3 regions of the Pseudomonas sp. ASL7 genome follow, and region 3 is predicted to be linked to each of the others. Evidence: predicted binding sites of a transcription regulator. Region 3 holds the regulator's gene; each other region holds the start of a gene.
The links. The regulator FliA, encoded in region 3, starts transcription of late flagellar genes. The targets are predictions, from matches to a motif close to CTAAAGTTTNNNNNNNNNNNGCCGNTAA.
Positions count from the first base shown of each region.

Region 1: motA (flagellar motor stator protein MotA) is a predicted target of FliA. The motif match lies at 2,225-2,252, and genes of this name have one in related genera.
Region 2: AC1MDT_RS15655 (methyl-accepting chemotaxis protein) is a predicted target of FliA. The motif match lies at 1,909-1,936, and genes of this name have one in related genera.

Region 1 is NZ_CM155279.1:5,269,237-5,272,515, reverse strand. It holds gene rsgA (small ribosomal subunit biogenesis GTPase RsgA) at 1-189, shown strand, start outside; gene motB (flagellar motor protein MotB) at 273-1,301, opposite strand; gene motA (flagellar motor stator protein MotA) at 1,305-2,156, opposite strand; gene AC1MDT_RS24365 (HDOD domain-containing protein) at 2,323-3,279, shown strand, end outside.
Region 2 is NZ_CM155279.1:3,395,841-3,399,119, forward strand. It holds gene AC1MDT_RS15650 (hypothetical protein) at 1-59, opposite strand, end outside; gene AC1MDT_RS15655 (methyl-accepting chemotaxis protein) at 172-1,794, opposite strand; gene AC1MDT_RS15660 (transporter) at 2,183-3,205, shown strand.
Region 3 is NZ_CM155279.1:163,862-167,140, reverse strand. It holds gene AC1MDT_RS00775 (protein phosphatase CheZ) at 1-407, opposite strand, end outside; gene AC1MDT_RS00770 (chemotaxis response regulator CheY) at 430-801, opposite strand; gene fliA (RNA polymerase sigma factor FliA) at 969-1,709, opposite strand; gene fleN (flagellar synthesis regulator FleN) at 1,706-2,536, opposite strand; gene flhF (flagellar biosynthesis GTPase FlhF) at 2,653-3,279, opposite strand, start outside.

The DNA of each region.
Region 1 (3,279 bases), 1.2 Mb from region 3:
CGTGCTGACGTCGAAGCCGGTTTCATCGAGTTCAACGACTTGATCGGTACCTGTCGCTTCCGCGATTGCAAGCACGACCGCGAGCCCGGTTGCGCACTGCTCAAGGCCCTCGAAGATGGCCGCGTGCAGCAGCAACGGATGAACAGCTACCGCTCGATCATCGCCAGCCTGCCGGAAACCAGCTACTAAGTTGCCGCGATCATGTTCGTGACGCCACGAACATGATCAACAGAAACAAAAAAGCCGCGATTATCTCGCGGCTTTTTTGTGGGTCACTGCTTCGGCGGTTCCGCCGGTTTCGGTGCCGGGCTGTCGAAGAGATTCAAGCGTTCCCGAAGCTCATGCGCCGGCAATGGCTCTTTATCCGCAGGTACTGCATTCGGGTCGACTGGTTTGGCCGGCACTTCACCCGGACCACCCTGCCCTTGCGCCGGCTCTGGCGCCGGCTCGGCACCTTGCGAACCTTCGATGGCACGCTGGGCTTTCCTGGTCAGCACCACGATATCGATACGGCGATTAATCGGATTGAGCGGGTTTTCGCGATCGAACAACGCCGACGAGGCATAACCGACGACTCGCGCCACTTGCGATTCCGGGTAGCTGCCGGCAACCAGCGCACGGCGGGCCGCGTTGGCACGGTTGGCCGACAGTTCCCAGTTACCGAAATCGCCGGTGCCCGCGTACGGCTTGGCATCGGTGTGGCCGCTGATGCTGATCTTGTTCGGCACCGCTTTGATGGTGTCGGCCATGGCCAGCAGGATGTCTTCGAAATACGGTTTCAGACGGGAGCTGCCGGAGTCGAACATCGGGCGGTTTTCGGCGTCCATGATCTGGATGCGCAAGCCATCCGGGGTGATATCGAACAGAATCTGGTCTTTAAACTTCTGCAACTGAGGGCTCTGATCAACCTTGTTCTGCAGTTCTTGCAGCAACAGTTCCAAGCGTTCCTTCTCGACCTGTTCAGCCATGCCTTCGACCTGATCGGTGTCGACAGTCACCTTGTCGGGCTGTGGCTGGGATTTCACCTCAGGGTTGAGGGTTTTCTCGGGCGCCAGGGTGGGCGTGCCGCCCAGGTCGATGATGAACGGCGTGCCACTTTCGGAGAAGCCGACCGGGTCTTTGAAGTAACCGGCGATGGCGATCTTTTGTTCCGGCGTCGCGGTGGACAACAGCCACAGCACCAGAAAGAACGCCATCATCGCCGTCGCGAAGTCGGCGAAGGCGATTTTCCACGACCCCCCGTGATGCCCGGCCGCGTATTTCTTGACGCGCTTGATGATTATCGGCTGGTTATTTTCCATGACTTAGCGACCGCGAACCGCTTGTTCCAGCTCAGCGAAGCTAGGACGGTGCGCCGGGTACAGAACCTTGCGGCCGAATTCCACCGCCAGCGATGGCGGCATGCCGGAAGCCGAAGCGACCAGCGAAGCCTTGATCGCCTCGTAAGTGTTCAATTCTTCCTTGGCATCATGGGCCAGGGCGTGCGCCAGGGGGCCGAAGAAACCGTAAGCGGCGAGAATACCGAAGAAGGTCCCCACCAGCGCCGCGCCCACGTGCACGCCGATCATTTTCTGGTCGCTGTCACCCAGGGAGGCCATGGTCACGACGATCCCCAATACCGCCGCGACGATACCGAAGCCCGGCATCGCGTCGGCGATGCCGTTCACCGCGTGGGAGGGGTGATCCAGGTCTTCCTTGAGACTCGCCAGTTCCATATCGAACAGGCCTTCGAGCTCATGGGGCGCCATGTTGCCGGAGGACATGATGCGCAGGTAATCGCAGATGTACGCCGTCATGCGCTCATCTTTCAGGACCGCCGGGTACTTGGCGAAGATCGGGCTCGCGGCAGCATCTTCGATGTCGCCTTCGATCGCCATCATGCCTTCGCGACGGCTCTTGTTGAGGATCTCGTAAATCAGGCCGAGCACTTCGAGGTAGAAGGTATGGTTGAAACGCGAGCTGAACATCCCCAAGGCTTTCTTGAGAACGTGCTTCACCATATGCCCAGGGTTGGCCTGGAGGAATGCACCAAGGGCCGCACCACCGATGATCATCACCTCGAAGGGCTGGATCAGGGCGGCAATCTTGCCGTGGGAGAGCACGTATCCGCCGAGCACGCTCGCGAATACGACGATGATGCCGATAATTTTAGCCATAGGTAGGGGAGCACTTACTGAGTCGGGTTCAAGGTCATATTCGGAAGTTAAAAAATCTCTTCTTCTCCTTATCGGCAAAACTGCGCCAGACTATAGCCAGTTCAGGCGAAAAGCCAATCTAGCCCGCGCCGGGCGTGTTTACAGCCTTTGATGATCCCGTCCAGCCATGGCTAACGAAACAAGCACCCCAACTCAAAAACCGACCACACTTGAAGGCTGGGTCAAGCTTCTGGATGGCGTGCACCTACCGGTTCCGCAAGACAGCCACGACCGAGTCTGCATGGCCATTGCCGATAGCCGCAGCTCCCTGCGCGACATCGCCGATCTGATGCAGGACAGCCCGGCCCTGGCCCTGAGCGTGATTCGCGAAGCCAACCGCTACACCCATGGCAGCATGACCGAACCTGCGGAAAACCTTGAAATAGCGATCAATCGCCTGGGGTTGAAACGCACCGAGGAGCTGCTCGCCCGGCTGCCCGTCGAACCCTCTTCGCAAATCCCCGTCGCCCTGCGTCAGCTTCAGCTGATCAGCCAGCACGCCACCCAACAAGCCAACGGTTTTTTCGCCAATCGCCTGGCCCGACTGTGGCAGGACATCCATTGGGGCAGCCTGCTGTTTCTTTCGCCGTTCTGGCCCTTGGCACTGGCCCACCCGCAACTGCTTGAGGAATGGGAGTTGCGGGTGATTCACAAGGGCGAGTCGGCGCGCAGAGTCGAGAAGCAACTGTTCGGCGTTCGCCTGCTGGAAATCGGTCAGGCACTGGTGGAAATCTGGCGCTTGCCGATCTGGGTGCAGCAGGGTTATCGGCTGTTGCTCACTGAGCAGCGCGAACTGGTGAAAGTCCTGCGCATCGCTCGCGACAGCGATCATCCGCTGCGCCAGCAGAACCGCCTCGATGACGACCCGACCCTGCGCCGCTGGCTCAATCAACCCGCTAATACAGTGCTGCTGGCTAACGGTTTGGCGCTGTCGGCCCAACACGCCTGGGACAGCCCGCACAGTGAACGCTGGCAGTACCTGACCAGCCTTTACCTGCAAGTGCCGATGAACGAGGTGCAGCAGCAGTTGCACCAACAGGCGACGAACAGCGCCCGCCATCACGGCATGCCGGACCTCTGGCAC
Region 2 (3,279 bases), 3.1 Mb from region 3:
GCTTTGCTCGAAGCGGTCGAGAGGGGTTGGGCGATTGAAACCGACGTGATACTGACCATGCCTGTTTTCCATTGAGGTGATGGGAATACGCTCATCATCGACGTTACGTGCACTGACTTGAGATCGACTGTGTACCGACCCGGTAAGCAAACCGGTACACAGTAAGTCGCGTTACGCGCTCAGGCGCGCCGTCACTTCATTCAATTGCCCCGACAACCCATGCAGGTTGTGGCTCGCCGCTTCGGTGCGTTGCACGTTGTCCAGGTTGGTACTGGCGATGCTGGTGATTTCGGTGAGGTTGCGCGAGATGTCTTCCGCTACCGAAGTCTGCTCTTCAGCGGCGGTAGCGATCTGGCGGTTCATGTCGCGAATCGCTTCCACGGCATGGGTAATCCGTTCCAGCATGGCGCCAGCCTCGGTCACTTGCTGGACGCTTTCCTCACTGCGCGACTGACCGCTTTCAATCGCCTGGGCCGCATCCACCGCTCCGGTTTGCACGGTTTGAATGATTTGGTTGATCTCGATGATCGACGCCGCCGTGCGTTGGGCCAGGCTACGGACTTCATCGGCCACCACCGCGAAACCGCGCCCGGCTTCACCGGCACGCGCCGCTTCGATGGCCGCGTTGAGCGCCAGCAAATTGGTCTGCTCGGCAATGCCGCGAATCACTTCCAGTACCTTGCCGATGCGCCCGCTGTCAGTTTCCAGTCGACGGATAACCGTGGCGGTATTGGCGATCTCGCCGCGCATTTGAGTGATGGTGTGAATGGTGCCCTGCATGACTTTTTCGCCCTGCTGGGCGGACTGGTCGGCATCGTCGGCCGCACGGGCTGCGTCGGCGGCGTGACGCGCGACTTCCTGAGCGGTGGCGGACATTTCGTTCATCGCCGTGGCCACCTGATCGGTGCGGTTGAACTGTTCGTTGGTGCCACAGGCCATGAGGCTGGCGATCGAATTCAGCTCGCCGCTGGCGCTGTCCAGATCCTTGGCGCTGCGCTGCAAACGGCTGAAGGTTTCGGCAAGAAAATCGCGCAGGGTGTTGGCCGCTATCGCCAGCTTGCCCAACTCGTCCTGACGGCTGCTGGCCACGCGCTCGGCAAACTTGCCCTGGCTCAGTTGCGCCACGTACTCGATCAGTTTGCGAATCGGCTCCACCAGATTGCGGTTGACCAGCCACAGGCTCAACAGGCCGATCAACAGACCCGAAGCCAGCATCACGATAATTCCCAGCAACACCGTGCGATCGGCGCTGGCGCTGATCAGCGTCGACTGCTCTGCACCCTGCTTGCGTAACTCGCTGACCAGCTCGCTCATTTGATCGCTGGTCGCGCGGTCTACGCCTTTGACGGCGGTGTCGCCAGCCGTGGGGTCGGCGCCGGCTGCCACATAGGCATCGCGGCCCTTCAGGTAAGCCGCACCCAACTGTCGGTGTTCGTCGCGCAGGCGTTCTATGCGGGTTTTGAGCTGCGGCTCGATGCCTTTCTGCGTGGCCAGTTCGCCGAGGATGCGCTGCACGTCGCGCTGACGGTCTTCGAACTGTTTCCAGTATTTGTCCAGATCAGCCGGTTGCTTGCCGCGCAGCAGGACGTTTTTCCATTCCTGAACCTGCACTTTGAATTGCAGGTTGGCTTCGTCGACCAGTTGCGAGGTGTGCAGTGGGCCTTCGATCAGATTCGCGTAGCTCTGTACGCCGCTGGACAGGAAATGAAAGCAGGCCAGGGCAATCAGCAACATGGCCAACAGACTTCCACTTAACAAGGCGAGGATTTGTGCTCTCAGGGATTTTTGCAGCATCGAGTGATACTCATGACAGGGATGAGGCACGCCACAACGCGGCGTGAAAAGTGTCCGGACATCCCTGTCTGCGACCTTGGGTCGAGGCCAAAGCCGTGCAAGTTAACGTCTGCGTAATCGGCATCCCAGAGCGATTCTTGAATACATTCCGACCACCGGCGTGGCCACTATTAAGCCTTCATTCAACAGTCACAAAACTGTCAAAATACCTTGCGATGATGCGGCTGTAGCAGCTGGCGAAGCCTGCGTTCGGCTGCGTAGCAGTCGTAAATCCGGTTCACGCGGTTTGCCTGATGTACCGCGTGTTCTGATTTTACGACTGCTTCGCAGCCGAACGCAGGCTTCGCCAGCTGCTACATAGAGCGATTGCGCCCCCATGCGAGCACTAATGAACCACAGCATCGATCAAAGCCATCGCGACCCGGACCTGTTCGGCCTGCTTTACGGTTTCAGTTTTCGTCCAGGCGAACGCGCACGGGAGATTGATTCGGCCAAGGCGTTGCACTGCCTGCAACAACCGGACGACAGCGACGAGTTTCTCTGGCTGCACCTGAACCTGGCGCATGCCGCGTGCGAGCGCTGGATGAAAAGTAATCTGGATTTGCCGGACGAATTTTTCGAAGCCTTGCACGAAGGCTCGCGTTCGACCCGCATCGAGCATGTGGATTCGGCGCTGCTGGCGGTGGTCAACGACGTGGTGTTCAACCTCAGCAGCATGATTTCGTCCGATGTCTCAACGCTGTGGGTCTGCGCCCGCAGTCGGCTGATCATCAGCGCACGCCTGCAACCGCTGCATTCGGTGGACAAGCTGCGTTCGTCGGTGAAGGGTGGTGAATGCTTTCGCTCACCACTGGAATTGCTCGTGCATTTGCTGCGCGACCAGGGCGAAGTGCTGACCCAGATCGTGCGCAAGACCAGCCAGAGTGTCGATCAGATCGAAGACGAGTTGCTGTCCTCGCGACTGTCGACCAACCGTGCGGAACTGGGCGCCAATCGCCGGGTGTTGGTGCGTTTGCAACGGCTGCTGGCGCTGGAGCCAGGCTCGTTGCTGCGCCTGTTGAATCGCCCGCCACAGTGGCTGCAAAAAGACGACGTGAAGGAACTGCGCAAGTCCACCGAGGAGTTTGCGCTGATCATCAACGACCTCACCGCACTGGGTGAGCGGATCAAGCTGTTGCAGGAAGAAATTGCTGCCAACCTCAACGAACAGAGCAACCGCACGCTGTTCACCCTGACCGTGGTCACGGTGCTGGCATTGCCGATCAACATCATCGCCGGTTTCTTTGGCATGAACGTGGGGGGTGTACCGCTTTCAGGGGACCCCGAAGGGTTCTGGATTCTGGTGGCGCTGGTCGTGACGTTTACCGCGATTGCCGGGCGCTGGGCGTTTCGCAAGCGTCAGGATTATTGAGCGAACACACTCCTCTGTAGGAGCGAGCTTGCTCGCGAAAAACCCAAGGGCGTCACTGGGTATCTGGTTTTATG
Region 3 (3,279 bases):
ACTTCGCGACGCATGAACCGCCCCCAGTCCGTGCTCAAGGCCTGGGCTTCTTCGCTCAGGCTGTTGACCAGCGGCGTGGCGTTTTCCACCAGATCCATGGTGCGGTTGGCCGCCGCCTCGGTCAGCTTGACCACGTAGCCCAGACGCTCCGTGGCATCAGTGATCTGCGAGACTTCCTCGGCTTGCGGCATGGTCGGGTCAATCTGGAAATTGACGATCGCGCTATGCAGCTCCCGGGTGAGCTTGCCCACTTCCTGATACAGGCCGCGGTCACGGGTCTGATTGAGCTCATGGATCAATTGCACAGCGTCGCCGAATTTGCCTTTTTCAAGGCTCTCGACCAATTCGACCGCGTGTTTTTTCAGGGTCGATTCAAAATCGCCCAGTGAAGATTCTTTATGCTCCATAGCTCCCCCGTGGCGCAGTCCATCAACCGATGCGTTCGAAAATCTTCTCGATTTTTTCTTTCAACGCCTGGGCCGTGAAGGGTTTGACCACATAGCCGTTAACGCCGGCCTGGGCCGCTTCGATGATCTGCTCGCGCTTGGCTTCAGCGGTAACCATCAGCACCGGCAGGTGCTTGAGCTTTTCATCGGCGCGCACGTGGCGCAGCAGATCGATACCGGTCATGCCAGGCATGTTCCAGTCCGTTACCAGAAAGTCGATGCTCCCGCTGTTAAGAACCGGAATGGCAGTGGTGCCATCGTCGGCCTCGACCGTGTTGGTGAACCCAAGGTCACGCAACAGGTTTTTAATGATCCGCCGCATCGTTGAGAAGTCATCAACGATGAGGATTTTCATGTTCTTGTCCAATTCGACCTCCAAGCAGTCTTAAACGCGCCCAGCACCTGGACGCGCCATTTCAATCAATCTGGCAAAGCACTCAATGACTGTCTGGAGCACAACAGATCGAGACCGGCGCAGTTCAACACCACACCAGCCACGTTCGCAGTGTCCCCACACTGCCTTCAGCGCGCTCGCCACTCCCCCAAACGCCCCCGTAAACGGGCCGCGCACTGGCTATGTAACTGGCTGACCCGCGATTCACTGACCCCCAGGACCTCACCGATTTCCTTCAGATTCAGCTCTTCGTCGTAGTACAGCGCCAACACCAGTCGCTCACGCTCCGGCAAATTGGCAATCGCGTCCGCCAGCGCCGCCTGGAAGCGTTCATCTTCCAGATCGCGTGACGGCTCGAGATGAGCACTTGCGCCATCCTCGTGCAGCCCTTCGTGTTCGCCGTCCTGCAACAGATCGTCGAAACTGAATAAGCGGCTACCCAGGGTGTCGTTCAAAATCCCGTAATAATCGTCGAGACTCAATTGGAGTTCGGCCGCAACTTCGTGATCTTTAGCGTCACGACCGGTTTTAGCTTCAATCGAGCGAATTGCGTCGCTGACCATCCGGGTATTGCGGTGGACCGAACGTGGCGCCCAATCCCCCTTGCGGACTTCATCGAGCATTGCGCCGCGGATTCGAATGCCCGCGTACGTCTCGAAACTCGCGCCTTTGCTGGGGTCGTATTTGTTCGATACTTCCAGCAGACCGATCATCCCGGCCTGGATCAGGTCTTCGACCTGGACACTGGCCGGCAGACGGGCCAGCAAGTGGTAAGCAATGCGTTTAACCAGTGGCGCGTAACGCTCGATCAGCTCGTACTGCGCGTCACGTGCCGACTTCTTGTAGAAGTTGTAACCGCTGGCTGTCATAGAACCGGTCCTGCCGTTTGTTGCACGAGGCGCTCGACAAAAAACTCCAGATGCCCGCGGGGATTGGCAGGCAGCGGCCACGTATCAACCTTCTGCGCAATGGCCTTGAACGCCAGAGAGCACTTGGAACGCGGGAACGCCTCATAGACGGCACGTTGCTTCTGTACGGCCTTGCGCACGCTTTCGTCGTATGGCACTGCACCGACGTATTGTAAGGCGACGTCGAGGAAGCGATCCGTGACCTTGGTCAACTTGGCGAACAGATTGCGACCTTCCTGCGGGCTCTGGGCCATGTTGGCCAGGACGCGGAAGCGGTTCATGCCGTAATCGCGGTTAAGCAGTTTGATCAGTGCATAGGCGTCCGTGATCGAAGTCGGTTCATCGCACACCACCAGCAGGACTTCCTGCGCGGCGCGGACGAAACTGACCACCGAATCACCAATGCCCGCGGCCGTGTCGATCACCAATACGTCGAGGTTGTCGCCGATATCGCTGAACGCCTGGATCAGGCCGGCGTGTTGAGCCGGGCTCAGATGAACCATGCTCTGGGTGCCGGACGCAGCCGGGACGATGCGGATGCCGCCAGGGCCCTGCAACAGAACGTCGCGCAGCTCACATCGGCCTTCGATCACGTCGGCCAGGGTGCGTTTGGGTGTCAGTCCCAGCAGGACGTCGACGTTCGCCAAACCCAGGTCGGCGTCCAACAGCATGACGCGACGGCCGAGTTCAGCCAGGGCCAGTGACAAATTCACTGACACGTTAGTCTTGCCGACGCCACCTTTGCCGCCGGTCACCGCGATCACCTGTACGGGATGCATGCTGCCCATGTTATTTCTTTACCTTGTCTTGCATAGACGGAGGCCACATTACTGGCTGCGCGTTCACAGATGGAACAATGCATGGCAGACCATCGATGTAGGTATAAAAACTGTTCATTACTACCTCAGCCGACCTGTTTGGTCGGGCTGTGGTAAATATCAGCGAACATGTCAGCCATGGCTTCTTCGCTGGGTTCTTCCTGCATTTGCACACTCACGGCGCGACTGACCAACTGATGACGGCGCGGCAGATGCAAATCATCCGGGATCCGTGGGCCATCGGTCAGGTACGCCACCGGCAATTCATGACTGATGGCCAGGCTCAACACCTCGCCCAGACTTGCCGTTTCATCCAGTTTAGTCAGGATGCACCCGGCCAGCCCGCAGCGCTTGTAACTGTGATAAGCGGCCGTTAGAACCTGTTTCTGGCTGGTGGTTGCCAGAACCAGGTAATTTTTCGATTTGATGCCACGACCCGCGAGGCTTTCGAGCTGCATGCGCAGTGCCGGGTCGCTGGCCTGAAGGCCGGCGGTATCGATCAGCACCACGCGCTTGCGCAGCAATGGATCCAGCGCCTGAACCAGCGACTGGCCCGGGTCGACGTGTGTCACCGACACATTGAGGATCCGGCCGAGGGTCTTGAGCTGTTCCTGAGCACCGATACGGTAGCTGTCCATGCTCACCAGTGCGATGTTTTGCGCGCCGTACTTGAGCACGTAGCGGGCGGCCAGTTTGGCCAGGGTGGTGGTCTT